Salinarimonas sp.: one gene and its partners. The protein of the gene in region 3 interacts with the protein of the main gene of each other region in a pairwise test. Links are inferred from orthologs where the notes say so. Each region holds a gene or a part of one and is shown on either strand. Other genes may lie near its edges.

The links.
Region 1: the proteins of ABL310_RS06065 (region 3) and ABL310_RS20510 interact in binary tests that used the Escherichia coli proteins (3 or more experiments, as listed by UniProt). The link is inferred for Salinarimonas sp. from one-to-one orthologs.
Region 2: the proteins of ABL310_RS06065 (region 3) and ABL310_RS00580 interact in binary tests that used the Escherichia coli proteins (3 or more experiments, as listed by UniProt). The link is inferred for Salinarimonas sp. from one-to-one orthologs.

What each region holds. Positions count from the first base shown.
Region 1 is NZ_CP157794.1:4,435,028-4,441,443, forward strand. Bases 1,651-4,375 are described here. They hold ABL310_RS20510 (P-II family nitrogen regulator), read left to right. Parts: upstream 1,651-2,706; coding sequence 2,707-3,045; downstream 3,046-4,375. Other genes in these bases: tesB (acyl-CoA thioesterase II), read left to right, coding at 1,651-2,034; ABL310_RS20515 (ammonium transporter), read left to right, coding at 3,094-4,375. Outside these bases: ABL310_RS20500 (FAD-dependent monooxygenase), read right to left, coding at 1-1,036; more of tesB, read left to right, coding at 1,156-1,650; more of ABL310_RS20515, read left to right, coding at 4,376-4,431; ABL310_RS20520 (hypothetical protein), read right to left, coding at 4,490-4,759; ABL310_RS20525 (helix-turn-helix transcriptional regulator), read left to right, coding at 4,667-5,221; ABL310_RS20530 (fumarate hydratase), read left to right, coding at 5,332-6,416. UniProt on the Escherichia coli protein: Involved in the regulation of nitrogen metabolism. Regulates the activity of its targets by protein-protein interaction in response to the nitrogen status of the cell.
Region 2 is NZ_CP157794.1:133,521-136,712, forward strand. The notes cover bases 1-2,950. They hold ABL310_RS00580 (P-II family nitrogen regulator), read right to left. Parts: upstream 1,670-2,950; coding sequence 1,331-1,669; downstream 1-1,330. Other genes in these bases: glnA (type I glutamate--ammonia ligase), read right to left, coding at 1-1,236; ABL310_RS00585 (NAD(P)H-hydrate dehydratase), read left to right, coding at 1,895-2,950. Outside these bases: more of ABL310_RS00585, read left to right, coding at 2,951-3,192. UniProt on the Escherichia coli protein: P-II indirectly controls the transcription of the glutamine synthetase gene (glnA). P-II prevents NR-II-catalyzed conversion of NR-I to NR-I-phosphate, the transcriptional activator of GlnA. When P-II is uridylylated to P-II-UMP, these events are reversed.
Region 3 is NZ_CP157794.1:1,305,537-1,312,593, reverse strand. Bases 3,692-7,057 are described here. They hold ABL310_RS06065 ([protein-PII] uridylyltransferase), read right to left. Parts: upstream 6,676-7,057; coding sequence 3,892-6,675; downstream 3,692-3,891. Other genes in these bases: infA (translation initiation factor IF-1), read right to left, coding at 6,766-7,047; grpE (nucleotide exchange factor GrpE), read right to left, coding at 3,692-3,822. In the rest of the region: dnaE (DNA polymerase III subunit alpha), read right to left, coding at 1-3,061; more of grpE, read right to left, coding at 3,169-3,691.

The DNA of each region.
Region 1 (6,416 bases), 3.1 Mb from region 3 along the record:
CCCCGCCGGGATCCATGCCGAGCCGCGCCGCCTCGACGACGCGCTCCGCCAGCACGGCCGCGTCCTTCAGGCCGAGATTGAGCCCCTGGCCGGCGATGGGGTGCACCACGTGCGCCGCGTCGCCCAGGAGCGCGAGGCGCTCCGCCACGAAGGCGCGGGCGATGCCGAACTCGAGCGGGAAGGCCTCGAGCGGCGTCTCCAGCGCGATCGCGCCGAGCTCCAGCCCGAAGCGGCGCTCGATCTCCTCGAGGAGGAAGTCCTCGTCGAGCGCGAGCATATGCGGGACGTTCTCCCTGCGCTCCGACCAGACGATGGCGGAGCGATGCCCGAGCGACCCGCCGGGCGTCAGCGGCAGCATGGCGAAGGGGCCCGAGGGCAGGAAATGCTGGATCGCCCGGCCCTCGTGGTCGCGCTCGTGGCCGACGATGGCGGTGAGGCCCGATTGCGGATAGGTCCAGCCGCTCCAGCCGATCCCCGCGCCCTCGCGCAGGCGCGAGCGCTTGCCGTCGGCGGCGCAGACGAGATGGGCGCGGATCTCCGCGCCGTCGGTCAGGCGCGCGCGGACGGCGCCGCCGTCGGGCTCGACCGTGGCGCGGCGCACGCCCGCCTCGCGCATCTCGACGCCCGCGTCCGCGCAGGCCGCGCGCAGGGCGCGGGCGAGGGCCGCGCCCTGGACCATGTGGGCGAAGGGCTCGCCGGGCGCCTCGCGATCCTCCTCCCGGCCGAATTCCAGGAAGACCGGCCGGACGGGGTCGGCGAGATGGCTGTCGGTGATCACCATCTCGCGCATCTCCTGCGCCTCGTCCGCGATCGCGGCCCAGACGTCGAGCGCCGAGAGCATGCGCCGGCTCGCGGCGGCGACCGCATAGGCGCGCCGGTCGCCTGCGGGATCGCGCGAGAGGGCGGGGTCGCACACGGTGACCGCGAGCCCCTTCGGCGCGGCGCGCTTCGTCGCGAGCGCCAGCGCCAGGCCGACGATCCCGCCGCCCGCCACCACGATCCGAAATCCGCTCTCGTCCCGCTCGGCTCTCGCCATCCCGAACTCCTCGATCCTCTCGTCGCCCGGCTCCCGGCGGCGCGCTTGACCCCGCCCGCGCGGGCGGATCACATGCGCGCGACCCGTCGCCTCGCGACTCTTCCCCGGGACCCTAGCACATGGCGCGCGCCGTCGAAGAGCTTCTCGCCACCCTCGACCTCGAGCGGCTCGAGACGAACCTGTTCCGCGGCCGCAGCCCGAACGTCGGCTGGCAGCGCGTCTTCGGCGGGCAGGTGATCGGCCAGGCCCTGGTCGCCGCCTGCCGCACCGTGGAGGGTCGCCAGGCCCACTCGCTGCACGCCTATTTCCTGCTCCCCGGCGACCCGAAGGTCCCCATCGTCTACGAGGTGGATCCGATACGCGACGGGCGCGCCTTCGCCACGCGGCGCGTCGTCGCGATCCAGCACGGGCGGGCGATCTTCTCGATGTCCGCCTCCTTCCAGGTCCGCGAGGACGGGCTCGACCATCAGGCCGCCATGCCCGACGTGCCGATGCCCGAGGACCTGCCCGGCGAGGACGAGATGCGCGCGCGGATCATGCCGATGATGGACCCGGCGGCCCGCGCCTATTTCGAGCGCGAGCGGCCGATCGAGCTCAAGCCCGTCGAGCTCGAGCGCTACCTCCCGCGCGAGACGGGCGCCGAGCCCTTGCCGGCGCGCTTCCACGTCTGGATCCGCACCACCGGTCGCCTACCGGACGAGCAGGCGATCCACGACTGCGCGCTCGCCTACGCCTCCGACATGACGCTGCTCGACACCTCGCTCATCCCCCACGGCCGCAGCGTCTTCCGCCGCGAGATCCAGGCCGCCTCCCTCGACCACGCCCTGTGGCTCCACCGCCCCTTCCGCGCCGACGAATGGCTGCTCTACGCCCAAGAGAGCCCCTCCTCCTCCGGCGCCCGCGGCTTCTCGCGGGGCTCGATCTTCACGCGCGACGGCCGGCTGGTGGCCTCCGTGGCGCAGGAGGGACTGATCCGGCTGCGGCGGGAGGAGGGGTGACAGGAGACGGGCGCCCGATGGAGGGCGCCGACGCGCTCCCCTCTGCCTCGTGGAGGGGGGTCGGGGGTGTGGGTCGTGCAGAACTATCGCGACCTCGATGCCGCTCGAACCGGGAACGTCGATCTCGTCCCGAGACGTCTCGCGCTGCATCGCGACCCACATCCGCCCGCTGCGGGGGCACCTTCTCCACGAGGGAGAAGGACGAGCGGCCGAGCCGCGCGCACCTAGCCCCGAACGGTGCGGGACGCGGTAGGCTCGACCAGCCACGAGGCAGAGGGGAGTTCGTCGGCGCTGTTCGCTCCAGGTCGCGCGTGCCCAGCGATGACGCAGGAGCCCGCGTTCTGCTCAAAGTTTATGCAGCATCACGCCCTCCCGACGCGCGCGTCCATTTCGCAGGCACACGATCCCCTCGGTTGCGCGCGGCGCGGCGATTCGTGTTGCGCCGCAACGTCCCGAGCGGCGGACGCGCCCTGCTCCCGCGGGCGGCCCGCTCCCGCGCCGCCCCCGCGCAACACCCGATTCCGTAGTTCCCCGTAGCCCGCAATGCCGTCGTCGCGCGACTTGGCACGGCCCTTGTTTAACGAGCCGTGACCGAGGGGGCCGCGGCCCGGCCCCCGTTCGCGCAAACCGGCCGGCGGGCACGTCCCGTCGGGATCGAAAGGGGGCTCGCCCATGAAGATCGTGATGGCCGTCATCAAGCCGTTCAAGCTCGAGGAGGTGCGCGACGCGCTCACCGCTCTCGGCGTGCACGGCCTGACCGTGACCGAGGTGAAGGGTTACGGCCGGCAGAAGGGACACACCGAAATCTATCGCGGCGCGGAATACGCCGTGAGCTTCCTGCCCAAGATCAAGATCGAGGTGGCGGTGCCCGCCGACCTCGTCGCCTCCGCCACCGAGGCGATCGCCAACGCCGCCCGCACCGGCCAGATCGGTGACGGCAAGATCTTCGTCATGCCGCTCGAGAAGGCGGTCCGGATCCGCACCGGCGAGACCGACGGCGACGCGCTCTGAGCGCGCCTCGCCCCCTCGCCCCGTGAGACTATCGGAGGAGTTTTCCGAATGAAGCCTTCCATCCTGACCAAGGCGGCCGCTTCGACGCTCGCGCTCGTGGCGCTCGCCACGTCGGCCGTCGCGCAGGACGCCGCGCCCGAGGCCGTGGAATACGCGGTCGCCGGCGACACCGCGTTCGTCTTCAACACGCTGCTGTTCCTGATCGGCGGCTTCCTCGTGATGTGGATGGCCGCGGGCTTCGCCATGCTCGAGGCCGGCATGGTGCGCTCGAAGAACGTGTCCATGCAGTGCCTCAAGAACATCGGCCTCTACTCCATCGCCGGCCTGATGTTCTGGGTGGTCGGCTACAACCTGATGTACGACGGCGTCGACGGCGGCTTCTTCGGCTCGTTCACGCCGAAGTCGATCCCGGCGCCGGACGCCGAGGCGGCGGGCGACGGCTACGCCGCGGCCTCCGACTGGTTCTTCCAGATGGTGTTCTGCGCCACCACGGCCTCCATCGTGTCCGGCACCATCGCCGAGCGCACGAAGATGTGGCCGTTCTTCATCTTCGTGGCGGTGCTCACCGGCGTGATCTACCCGATCACCGGCTCCTGGCAGTGGGGCGCCGGCTGGCTCTACGAGATGGGCTTCTCCGACTTCGCCGGCTCGACGCTGGTGCACTCGGTCGGCGGCTGGGCCGCGCTCGCGGGCGCGCTCATCATCGGCGCGCGCGCCGACAAGTACACCGCCGACGGCAAGGTGAACCCGCTGCCGGGCTCGTCGATGCCGCTCGCCACGCTGGGCACCTTCATCCTGTGGCTCGGCTGGTTCGGCTTCAACGGCGGCTCGCAGCTCGCCATGGGCACGATCTCCGACGCCTCGGCGGTGGCCAAGATCTTCATGAACACCAACCTCGCCGCCGCGGCGGGCGTGGTGACGGCGATGATCCTGTGCCAGATCGTCTACAAGAAGGTCGACCTCACCATCGCGCTCAACGGCGCGCTCGCGGGCCTCGTCTCGATCACCGCCGGTCCGCTCGATCCCTCCGTCCCGCTCGCGATCGTGATCGGCGCGGTCGGCGGCGCGATCGTGGTCTTCGCGGTGCCGCTCCTCGACAAGCTGAAGATCGACGACGTGGTGGGCGCCATCCCGGTCCACCTGCTCGCCGGCATCTGGGGCACGATGGTGGTTCCGCTCTCCACCGAGGGCACGAGCTTCGTCACCCAGTTCATCGGCGTGGTCTCGATCGGCGCCTTCGCCTTCGTCGCCTCCGCCATCGTCTGGTACGTGCTCAAGATCGCCTCCGGCCTGCGCGTCTCGAAGGAGGAGGAGATGGCCGGCCTCGACAAGCTCGAGGTGGGCGTGGAGGCCTATCCCGAGTTCGCCGGCGCGGGCCGCATCTGACCCGCATCCCGGTTCCGGAGCAACGAACGCCGCGCCTTCGGGCGCGGCGTTCTCTTTTTCACGCCCCCTTCCGCCGCCGCAGCGTGCGCGCCACCCGCCGCCAGACGCCCTGCTCGGTCGCCGCGCCGCGGGCGAAGGCGGCGGCCTCCTTCTCCTCCGCCGCCGCCAGCGCGCCGGCGCCGTACTCGCGCTCCAGCCGGTCGGCGAGGGCCTCGATCTCGGCGCGAGGGACGATATGCGCGCGGATGTCGTGCTCCCACGTGCTCCATGCCAGGGCAGCGAGCGGTATCGCGAGGGCGACCAACCAGAAGACGATCTCGAAGAGCATGATGGGCAACCAGCTAGCGAAAATGCAAAAGTTGGTAATGATACTCCGGCAAGGGGCGGTTCGGCAATCGCGTTCCGTTCTTCCGCAGCGTCGCGCACGCGAGGGTGGCGAATCAGCACGGAGCCGGGACGCGTGTCGCTCGAGGAGCTATTCGGAGCCAATCTGCGGCACATGCGCAAGGCCAGGGGCCTGACGCAGAACGTGCTGGCGGAACGCGTGGACGTCTCCTCCGACATGATCTCGAAGATGGAGCGCGGCGCCGCGGCCCCTTCCTTCGACACCATCGAGAAGCTCTGCGCCGCGCTCGAGGCCCAGCCCGTCGCCTTCTTCGGCATCGGCCTGATGCCGGCGCCGCTGGGAGAGCGCGGCGTCCTCCTCCAGAAGATCCACGCCACGCTCTCGCGCATGAACGAGGAGCAGCTCGCCCGCGCCGCGAAGATGATGCAGGCGCTGGTGGATTGACGGGGCGGCCTTCGGCCAAGGTCCGGGTTGGAAAGCATGCGCCGAGGCTCTATGAGGCGGCCAACGCCCCTTCGCGCTCTCCCGGCGCGCCAATCCCGGATGCGAGACCCATGGCCGACACCGCTCCCGCCTCGAAGAACGCCCTCTTCCCGCTGGGCCCCGACGCGACGCCCTACCGCAAGCTGACGGACGAGGGCGTGCGCGTCGAGCGGCTGGGCGATCGCGAGGTGCTCGTCGTCGAGCCGGACGCGATCCGGCGGCTCGCCGAGCAGGCCTTCATGGACATCAACCACCTGCTCCGCCCCGGCCACCTGAAGCAGCTCGCCGCCATCCTCGAGGACCCCGAGGCGACGCCGAACGACCGCTTCGTCGCCTACGACCTCCTCAAGAACGCCAACATCGCGGCGGGCGGCGTCCTGCCGATGTGCCAGGACACCGGCACCGCCATGGTCATGGGCAAGAAGGGCCGGCTCGTCTGGACCGACGGGTCCGACGAGGACGCCATCGCCGAGGGCGTCCTCGGGGCCTACGAGAAGAAGAACCTGCGCTATTCGCAGCTCGCGCCGATCTCGATGTTCGAGGAGCGGAACACCAAGACGAACCTGCCGGCGCAGATCGAGATCTACGCCGAGGGCGAGGACGCCTACAAGTTCCTGTTCGTCGCCAAGGGCGGCGGCTCGGCCAACAAGACATTCCTGTATCAGGGCACGCCCTCGCTCCTGACGAAGGAGCGCCTGATGGCCTTCCTGAAGGAGAAGATCCTCACGCTCGGCACCGCCGCCTGCCCGCCCTACCACCTCGCCATCGTGATCGGCGGCACCAGCGCCGAGCAGACCTTGAAGACCGTCAAGCTCGCCTCGACCCGCTATCTCGACGCGCTCCCCACCGAGGGCTCGGAGGCCGGCCACGCCTTCCGCGATCTCGCCATGGAGGCGGAGATCCACGCGATGACGCAGCAGCTGGGCGTCGGTGCGCAGTTCGGCGGCAAGTATTTCTGCCACGACGTGCGGGTGATCCGCCTGCCGCGCCACGGCGCCTCGCTGCCGATCGGGCTCGGCGTCTCCTGCTCGGCCGACCGCCAGGCGCTGGGCAAGATCACCCGCGAGGGCGTGTTCCTGGAGGCGCTCGAGACCAACCCCGCCAAGTACATGCCGGAGGTCGACGAGGCCTCCCTCGGCGGGGAGGTGGTCGAGAT
Region 2 (3,192 bases), 1.2 Mb from region 3 along the record:
GCAGACGGTCGGGATCTTCTTGAGCTCGCGCGGCGGCAGGTCGTAGAGGTCCTTGTCCATCGCCGAGCCGGGGTCGATCTTGTTGGTGATGCCGTCGAGACCGGCCATCAGCAGCGCGGCGAAGGCGAGGTAGGGGTTCGCCGTAGGGTCGGGGAAGCGGACCTCGACGCGCTTGGCCTTCGGCGAGGTCGTCCACGGGATGCGGCAGGACGCCGAGCGGTTGCGCGAGGAATAGGCCAGCAGCACCGGCGCCTCGAAGCCCGGGACGAGACGCTTGTAGGAGTTCGTCGACGGGTTGGTGAAGGCGTTGAGCGCCTTGGCGTGCTTGATGATGCCGCCGATGTAGTAGAGGCACTCCTGGGAGAGGTCGGCGTACTTGTCGCCGGCGAAGAGCGGCTTGCCGTCCTTCCAGATCGACTGGTGGACGTGCATGCCCGAGCCGTTGTCGCCGTAGACCGGCTTCGGCATGAAGGTCGCCGACTTGCCGAACGAGGCGGCGACGTTGTGGATGCAGTACTTGTAGACCTGCATCAGGTCGGCCATGCGCACCAGCGTGTCGAACTTCATGCCGAGCTCGTGCTGGGCCGAGGCGACCTCGTGGTGGTGCTTCTCGACCTTGACGCCCATCTCGGCCATGGCCGCGAGCATCTCCGAGCGCATGTCCTGCCCGGAATCGAGCGGCGGGACCGGGAAGTAGCCGGCCTTCATCTGGATCCGGTGACCCATGTTGCCGCCCTCGTACGCGCGCATGCCGTTGGTCGGCAGCTCGGTCGAGTCGACCTGGAAGGAGACGTTGTAGGGGTCGGCGGCGAACTTCACGTCGTCGAAGACGAAGAACTCGGCCTCGGGGCCGAAGAAGGCGGTGTCGCCCAGGCCCAGCGTCTTGAGGTAGGCCTCGGCCTTCTTGGCGGTGCCGCGCGGGTCGCGGCCGTAGGGCTCGCCGGAGGCGGGCTCGAGCACGTCGCAGACGATCGACATGGTGGTCGCCGAGAAGAACGGGTCGATGCAGGCCGTCTCCGGGTCCGGCATCAGCGTCATGTCGGATTCGTTGATGGCCTTCCAGCCGGCGATCGACGAGCCGTCGAACATGATGCCGTCCGCGAAGGTGTCCTCGTCCACGAAGGACACGTCGAACGTGACGTGCTGCCACTTGCCCTTCGGATCGGTGAAGCGGAAGTCGACGTACTTGACGTCGTTGTCCTTGATCGCCTTGAGCACGTCGTTGGCGGTCTGCATGTCCGGGTAGTCCTCTTCTCAGGGGGTCTTCAGGGCAGGATTGTGTTTCCGCTGGCCGGGCGGCCGCGGCTTGGTCTTGGCGGGTGAGCGCGGGTCAGATCGCGTCTGCCCCGGTCTCGCCGGTGCGGATGCGGATCGCCTCGTCGATCGTCGATACAAAAATCTTGCCATCGCCGATGCGGCCGGTCTGCGCGGCCTTGCGGATGGCCTCGACGGCCTTCTCGACGAGCTCGTCGGCCAGCACGATCTCCAGCTTCACCTTGGGCAGGAAGTCCACGACGTACTCCGCGCCGCGATAGAGCTCGGTATGGCCCTTCTGGCGGCCGAAACCCTTGGCCTCGATGACCGTGATCCCCTGCAGCCCGACGTCCTGAAGCGCTTCCTTCACTTCGTCGAGCTTGAACGGCTTGATGATCGCCTCGATCTTTCGCATGTCGGCTTCGCCTTCGGTCGTCGGTTGAGCGTCTTCGGCGCGGGCCGCGGGTCCGCGCAGGATGTCATATCACCACGCGCGCGCAGGCGAGAAGGCGAGCTGATCGGTTTTGCGGCGGCGATTGCACATATTCTGTGCAATCGCCTATCCCCGAGGCGGTCTGGCGATACGCTCTGAGTCGCGGCCGCGCAGAGGGGGCGCGAGGCAGGCAGGAGGCGGCGAAAAATGATGCATTGTCTGCTCTCGACGGCCGAGATGCACGAGGCCGACCGTCGCGCGATCGCCGGCGGCGTCTCCGGCCCGGCCCTGATGGAGGCGGCGGGCGCCGCCGTCGCCGCGGCCGCCGCCGAGCTGCTGCCGCCCGCCTCCGAGAGCCGGCGCCGCGTGCTCGTCGCCTGCGGACCGGGCAACAACGGCGGAGACGGCTTCGTCGCCGCGCGCCTCCTCGCCGAGACGGGCCACGCCGTGGTCGTCGCTCTGCTGGGCGCCCGCGAGGCCCTGAAGGGCGACGCCGCCGACGCCGCCTCGCGCTGGCCCGGCGACACGATCCCGCTCTGCGCCGCCGATCCCGCCGCGGCGGATCTCGTGATCGACGCCCTGTTCGGCGCGGGGCTCGCCCGCCCGATCGAGGGCGACCCGGCGTCCTTCCTGCGCGCCGTCGCGCAGAGCGGCGCGCCCGTGGTCGCGGTGGACGTGCCGTCGGGCCTCGACGGCGACACCGGCGCGGTGAGGGGATACGCCGCGCAGGCGAGCGTCACCGTCACCTTCGCGCGGCGCAAGCCCGGGCACCTGCTCCTGCCCGGCCGCACCCTCTGCGGCCGCCTGCGCCTCGCCGACATCGGCATCCCGGACGGGGTGATCGCGAGCCTCGCGCCGACGACCTTCGCCGACGAGGCGCCCCTGTGGGAGCCGTGCTTCCCGCGCCCGGCGCTCGACGCGCACAAATATTCCCGTGGCCACGCCCTCGTCCTCTCCGGCCCCGCCGACGCCACCGGCGCGGCGCGCATGGTCGCCCGCGGCGCGCTGCGGATCGGCGCCGGCGCGGTCACCGTCGGCTCGCCGCGCGACGCGCTCGCCGTGAACGCGGCCCAGCTCACCGCGATCATGCTGCGCCCCTGCGACGACGCCGCCGATCTGGAGGGGCTCCTCGCCGACGAGCGGATCACCGTCGTGGCGCTCGGCCCCGGGCTCGGCCGCGACCGCGCCCGGGCGCTGGTCGAGGCGGCGGCACGCGCCGCGCACGCCGCAAAGCGCGCCCTCGTCCTCGACGCCGACGCGCTCACCGCCTATGCCGGCGAGCACGAGGCCCTCGCCGCCGCCTGCCGGCGCATGCGCGCGGCGGTGCTGACCCCGCATGCGGGGGAGTTCGGCAAGCTCTTCTCCGCCCATGCGCCCGCGCGCGAGGCCTCCTCGAAGCTCGCAGCCGCCCGCGCCGGCGCCGCCGCCACCGGCGCGATCCTGGTCCACAAGGGCCCCGACAGCGTCATCGCCGCCCCCGACGGCCGCGCCGCGATCAACGCCAC
Region 3 (7,057 bases):
CCATCTTCGAGCCGGACTTGGTGCGCCGCTCCTGCCGGTCGAGCACGGTGGCGGCGAGGCGCCCGACATTGGCGCCGGCGCGCACGGAGCGGACGAAATCCGTCCAGCGCTGGACGCGCAGCTTGCCCAGCAGCTCGGCATATTCGTCGAGCGGATGGCCCGAGAGGAAGAAGCCCACCGCGTCGTATTCGCGCTGCAGCCGATCGGACGCCGTCCACGGCTCGTGCTCGGGCACGCGCAGCGACACGTCCGCCGCCGCGAGCCCGCCGAACATGTCGACGATGCCGGTCGTCTCCGCCTCCGCCGCCTGGGCGGCGAGGGCGAGCATCGGCTCGATGGCGGCGAAGGCGCGGGCGCGGTCGGGCTCGAGGTCGTCGAAGGCGCCGGCGCAGACGAGGTTCTCGAGGATGCGCTTGTTGACGCTCTTGGGCGGCAGGCGCCGGGCGAAATCGGCGAGGTCCTTGAACGGCTCCGCCCCGCGCGCGGCGACGATCGACTCCATGGCCTGGCGGCCGACCCCCTTCACCGCGGCGAGCGCGTAGCGGATCGCGCCCTCGTGCACCGAGAAGCGCACCTGCGAGCGGTTGATCGAGGGCGGCTCCACCCGGATGCCGAGGCGCTGCGCCTCCCGGCGGAATTCGGAGAGCTTGTCCGTGTTGTCGATGTCGAGGTTCATCGACGCGGCCAGGAACTCGACCGGGTGGTTCGCCTTCACGTAGGCCGTCTGGTAGGAGACGACCGCGTAGGCGGCGGCGTGCGACTTGTTGAAGCCGTAATCCGCGAACTTGGCGAGCAGGTCGAAGATCTCGTCCGCCTTGGCCTCGTCGATGCCGTTCGCCTTGCAGCCGTCGACGAAGCGGACGCGCTGCTTGTCCATCTCCGCCTTGATCTTCTTGCCCATGGCGCGGCGCAGGAGGTCGGCGTCCCCGAGCGAGTAGCCGGCCAGCAGCTTGGCCACCTCCATCACCTGCTCCTGGTACACGATGATCCCGAAGGTCTCGCGCAGGATCGGCGCGAGCTTGGGGTGCGGGTACCATTCGCTCTCGGGCTCGCCCTTGCCGAGCTTGCGGGCGCAATAGACCGGGATGTTCGCCATCGGGCCCGGACGGTAGAGGGCGACCAGCGCGATCAGGTCCTCGATGCGGTCGGCGCGCATCTCGACGAGCGCCTTGCGCATGCCCGCCGATTCCACCTGGAACACGCCCACCGTCTCGCCGCGCCCGAGCATCTCGTAGGTGGTCTTGTCGTCGAGCGGCAGGCCGGAGAGATCGACCGCGACGCCGCGTTCCTTAAGGAGGTCGACGGCGTTGCGCAGCACGGTGAGCGTCTTGAGGCCGAGGAAGTCGAACTTGACGAGGCCCGCCTGCTCGACCCACTTCATGTTGTACTGCGTCACCCGCATGCCCGTCTTCGGGTCTCGGTAGAGCGGCACGAGCTCCTGGAGCGGGCGGTCGCCGATGACGACGCCGGCGGCGTGCGTCGAGGCGTGGCGGTGGAGGCCCTCCAGCTTCTGCGCGATGGCGAGGAGCCGCTCGACCACCTCCTCCTGCTCGGCCGCCTCGCGCAGGCGCGGCTCGTCCTCGATGGCCTGCTCGAGGGTGACGGGCTTCGCCGGGTTTTGCGGCACGAGCTTGCAGAGCTTGTCCACCTGCCCGAAGGGCATGGCGAGCGCCCGGCCGACGTCGCGCAAGACGCCGCGGGCGAGCAGCGTGCCGAAGGTGATGATCTGCGCCACTTGGCGTTCGCCGTAGCGGCGCTGCACGTAGTGGATCACGTCCTCGCGGCCGTCGACGCAGAAGTCGATGTCGAAATCCGGCATCGAGACGCGCTCGGGATTGAGGAAGCGCTCGAACAGCAGACCGAAGCGCAGCGGGTCGATGTCGGTGATGGTCAGAGACCAGGCCACCAGCGAGCCCGCGCCCGAGCCGCGGCCCGGGCCGACGGGGATGTCGTGGTCCTTGGCCCACTTGATGAAGTCGGCGACGATGAGGAAGTAGCCGGGGAACTTCATCCGCCGGATGATGCCGAGCTCGAAGTCGAGCCGGTCGTGGTAGTCCTGCTCCGTCGTGCCCGGCGCCGGGCCGTGCGCCGCGAGCCGCGCGGCGAGCCCCTCCTTGGCCTGGCGCTCGAGCTCGAGCCCCTCGGCCTCCTCGCCGTCGACGCCCTCCACGTCAGCGGTGAAGCGCGGCAGGATGGGCTTTCGCGTCGTCACCCGGTACGAGCAGCGCATCGCCACCTCGACGGTGTTGGCGAGCGCGTCCGGCAGGTCGGCGAAGAGCGCCTGCATCTCGGCGCGGGTCTTGAAGCGGTGCTCCGGCGAGAGCCGGCGCCGATCCGTGTTGGCGACGACCTGGCCCTCGGCCACTGCGAGGAGCGCGTCGTGGGCCTCGTAGTCGTTCTCACCTGCGAAGAAGGGCTCGTTCGTCGCGACCAGCGGCAGGCCGCGCTCGTCGGCGAGCGCGATCAGCGCGCCCTCCACCGCACGCTCCTCCTCGAGCCCGTGGCGCTGGATCTCGACGTAGAGCCGCTCGCCGTAGATCGCCTCCAGCGCCGAAAGCCGCTTGCCGGCGAGCTCGGCGCGGCCGGAGGCGAAGGCCCGGTCGAGGGGGCCGGTGAGCCCGCCGGTGAGCGCGATCACGCCCTCGGCGTGATCGGCGAGCGCCGCGAGCGAGACCTGCGGGCTCGCACCGAGCGCCCCATCGAAATAGCCGCGCGTGACGAGCCGCATGAGGTTGCGGAAGCCCTCCTCGGTCTGCGCCAGCAGCACGAGGTTGGCGATCCCGCCGGCGAGCGCGGCGGGGCCCTGGCGCTGGGCCGGGTCCGGCTCCTCGAAGCAGGTGGTGAGCTGCACGCCCGCGATCGGCTGGATGCCGGCCCCCGACAGCTTCTCGGAGAATTCCAGCGCGCCGAACAGGTTGTTCGTGTCGGTCAGCGCCAGCGCCGGCTGGCGGTCGGCGAGCGCGAGCTTGGAGAGCGCGCCGATCTGCAGAGCGCCCTCGAGCAGCGAGTAGGACGAGTGCGCGTGGAGGTGAACGAAGCCCACGTCCTTGAGAACCGCCATCGTCTCCCCCGCGTCCCGATCCGCCGACGTTCCTTATCCGTTTTAGGGAGCCGGGTGTCGAGGGGAGAGGGGCGACGGGGCTGTGGACGGCGGCGGCGTACGCCGCCTCAGCCCTCGCCGTTCGCCGGCTTCGGACCGCCCTTCGACACCCCGACCATCGCGGGCCGCAGGCAGCGCTCGCCGATGACGTAGCCGGTCTGGACGACCTGGACGACGGTGCCGTTGGGCACGTCCGGGTTCGGGATCTCGAACATGGCCTGGTGCAGGTTCGGATCGAACTTCTCGCCCTGCGGGTCGATCTTCCTCACGCCGTGGCGCTCGAGCGTGTGGAGCAGATCGCGCTCGGTGAGCTCGATGCCTTCCACCAGAGTCTTCGCCGGGCCTTCCATGCCCTCGCGGGCGTCGCCGAGGCTCTCCAGCGCGCGGCGCACGTTGTCGGCCACGGTGAGCATGTCGCGGGCGAAGTTGGTCTTGGCGTAGGTCCGCGCGTCGGCGACCTCGCGCTCGGCCCGGCGGCGCACGTTCTCGAGGTCGGCGAGGGCGCGCAGGAGCTTGTCCTTGAGCGCGTCGCGCTCGGCCTCGACCTCGGCGAGGCGCGCCTCCGGCGTGCCCTCGACGGCGTGGGCGGCGGCCGCCGCGTCGAGCGGATGGGCCGCGGCCGCGGTCGCGTCGACGCGGGCGAGCTCGTCCGTGCCGCCCTCGCCCGGGGCGGTGTCGGCGTTCTCGGCAGGATTCTCGGGACGGGAGGTGTCGTTGGTCATGAGGCTCGATTCGGCTGATCGTCGGAACGGGTGAACTCGGCCCTCATATCAGGGCGCGAGCGCGATGAATCAAGCGCGCGCGGCGGCCGGCTCCTTCGCGGCGTCCTTCGCCCGCCCGGCCCGATCGCGCGCGAGCACCTCCATCACCGCCTTGCGGATGGCGCTCTGGCGCGAGGCCTGGACGACCTTGCCGCCGGTGAGATCGGTGACGTAGAACACGTCCACCACCTTCTCGCCGAAGGTGGCGATGTGGGCGGAGGCGATGTTGAGGTTGAGCTTGCCGAGCGCCGTCGTGAGGTCGTAGAGCAGCCCCGGCCGGTCGAGCCCGGTGATCTCGAGCACCGTCTGCCGCGAGGACAAGGTGTTGTCGATGATCACCTCCGGCACGACGTCGAAGGGCTTCGTGCGCTCGCGCGGCTGGCGGCGGCCGTCGACGAGGTCGGCGATCTTCACCTCGCCCTTGAGCGCCTTCTCGATGGAGCGCGCCACGCGCTCGGCCCGGCGCAGCTCGTCCTCGTCCTGGTCGAAGGCGCGCGAGACGAAGATCGTGTCGAGCGCCAAGCCGTCGGCGGTGGTGAAGATCGCGGCGTCGACGATGTTGCCGCCCGCCGCGGCGCAGGCGCCGGTGAGGATGGCGAGCAGCCGCGGGTGGTCCGGCGAGAGGACGGTGAACTCGGTCACGCCGCGGAAGGCGTCGGTCTCGTAGGAGACGGACACCGTCTTGCCGGCGCGCTCCGCCTCGCGGATGAAGCGCGCGTGCTTGACGCGGTAGCGCAGGTCGACCTTGAGCCAGTAGGACGGATAATGGCGTGCGGCGTAGGTCTCGACCGCCTCGTCGGACCAGTCCCCCAGCTCGGCGCGCAGATCCTCCTGGGCGATGCGGATGCGCTGGGGCCGCTCGACGTCGCCGGCCGCGCCGCCCAGCACCATCTCCGTCTCGTAGTAGAGCGTGCGCAGGAGCTCGCCCTTCCAGCCGGTCCAGACCCCGGGTCCCACCGCGCCGATGTCGCAGACCGTGAGGAGGAGGAGGAGCTTCAGCCGCTCCATGGTCTGCACGACGCCCGCGAAGTCCTGGATCGTGCGCGGGTCGGAGAGATCGCGGCTCTGGGCGATGGTGGACATGAGCAGGTGGTGCTCGACCAGCCACGCCACCGTCTCGACCTCCGCCGGCGTCAGGCCGAGCCGCGGCCCGACCTTGCGGGCGATGCGGGCGCCGGCGATGGAATGGTCCTCCTGCCGGCCCTTGGCGATGTCGTGCAGGAAGAGCGCGACGTAGAGCGCGCGCCGGTGCTGGACGGAGTGGATGATGCGATGCGACAGCGGATGGTCGGCGTCGAGCCGGCCGGCCTCGAGATCGGCGAGCCGGCCGATGGAGCGGATCAGGTGCTCGTCGACCGTGTAGTGATGATACATGTTGAACTGCATCATCGCCACGATCCGCCCGAAATCCGGCACGAAGCGACCGAGCACGCCGGATTCGTTCATGCGCCGCAGCACGCTCTCGGGCGCGTTCTTCGAGGTGAGGATCTCGAGGAAGAGCTTGTTCGCCCGCGGATCCCGACGCACCTCGGTGCCGATCAGCTTCAGGCAGCGGCTGGCGAGGCGGCTCGCGTCGGGATGGATCGCGACGTCGTTGCGGTCCGCGTGCCAGTAGAGCGCGATCAGGTTGACCGGGTCCTTGGCGAAGACCTCCTCGTCCTTGACCGTGATGCGCGCGTTCTCGACGACGAAGTCCCCCGATTGCAGGCGCTTGGGCTTGGGCCGGCGGAACGAGCCGATGACGCGGTCGAGCATCGGCTTGGGCTTGGCGTGGCGCGCTTCCATGGCGGCGCAGACGATGGCGGTGAGATCGCCCACGTCCTTGGCGCGCAGGAAGTAGGCCTTCATGAAGCGCTCGACCTGGGAGAGACCGACGCGATCGGAATAGTCGATGCGCGCGGCGACCTTCGGCTGGAGGTCGAAGGTCAGCCGCTCCTCGGCGCGGCCGGTGACGAAATGCATGTGGCAGCGCACGCGCCAGAGGAATTCCTCGCAGCGCGCGAAGAGCCGCGCCTCCTCCGGGGAGAACAGCCCCGCGGCGACGAGCTCCTTGGGGTCGCGCACGCGGTAGACGTACTTGCCGATCCAGAACAGGGTGTGCAGGTCGCGCAGGCCGCCCTTGCCGTCCTTGACGTTCGGCTCGACGAGGTAGCGCGAGGCGCCGACGCGGCTCACCCGGCGGTCGCGCTCGCGCAGCTTGGCGTCGACGAACTCGGCCGCCGTACCCTCCACCACCTCGGCGTCGAAGCGCCGCTGGAGCTCGGAATAGAGCGCCTCGTCGCCGAGCAGCAGGCGCGTCTCGAGCAGGGCCGTGCGGATCGTCATGTCCGCCCGCGCCTCGCGGATGCACTCGTCCACCGAGCGCGTGGCGTGGCCGACCTTCAGCTTCAGGTCCCAGAGGATGTAGAGCATGGATTCGACCACGCTCTCGCCCCAGGCGGTCTGCTTGTAGGGCAGGAGGAACAGGAGATCGACGTCGGAGCCCGGCGCGAGCGTGCCGCGGCCGTAGCCGCCGGTCGCGACGAGGGCGAGGCGCTCGCCCGTCGAGGGGTTCTCGAGCGGGTAGAGGTGGCGCGTCACGGCCTCGAAGGCGGTGCGCACCACGCCGTCCATCAGGGTGCAGATGCGGCTCGCGCAGGCGAGACCGTTCGCTTCGGCGACGAGGCGGGCGTCCTCGCGGGCGAGGCCCTCGTCGATCGCCGCGCGGAGCGCCGGGACGAGGCGCGCGCGAAGGTCGCTCGCGCCGGCCGGCGGATCGCGGGCGAGGTCGTCGAGGCTATCGCTGAGCGGCTCTGGCAGGACGGGCTGACGCATGCCGTTTGGTAGCACGCCGCGGGGGCGCCGGGAAACGAGCCTTTCGGCCGCGCCGCCACTCCCCTCGGGGGCCGGCGGCGCGGGCGCGGCTCAGCGGCGGCGCGGGCCGCCGGGGCGCGAGCCGCCCGGGCGGGGGCCGATCGGGCCGCGGTCGTCCTTGTGGCGGAACACGAGACGTCCCTTGTCGAGGTCGTAGGGGGACATCTCGACGGTGACGCGGTCGCCGGCGATGGTCTTGATGCGGAACTTGCGCATCTTGCCGGCGGTGTAGGCGATCACCTCGTGGCCGTTCTCGAGCTCGACCCGAAACTTGGCATCGGGGAGAACCTCGGTCACGATGCCCTCGAAGGTGATCAGCTCCTCTTTCGCCATACGGTCATCC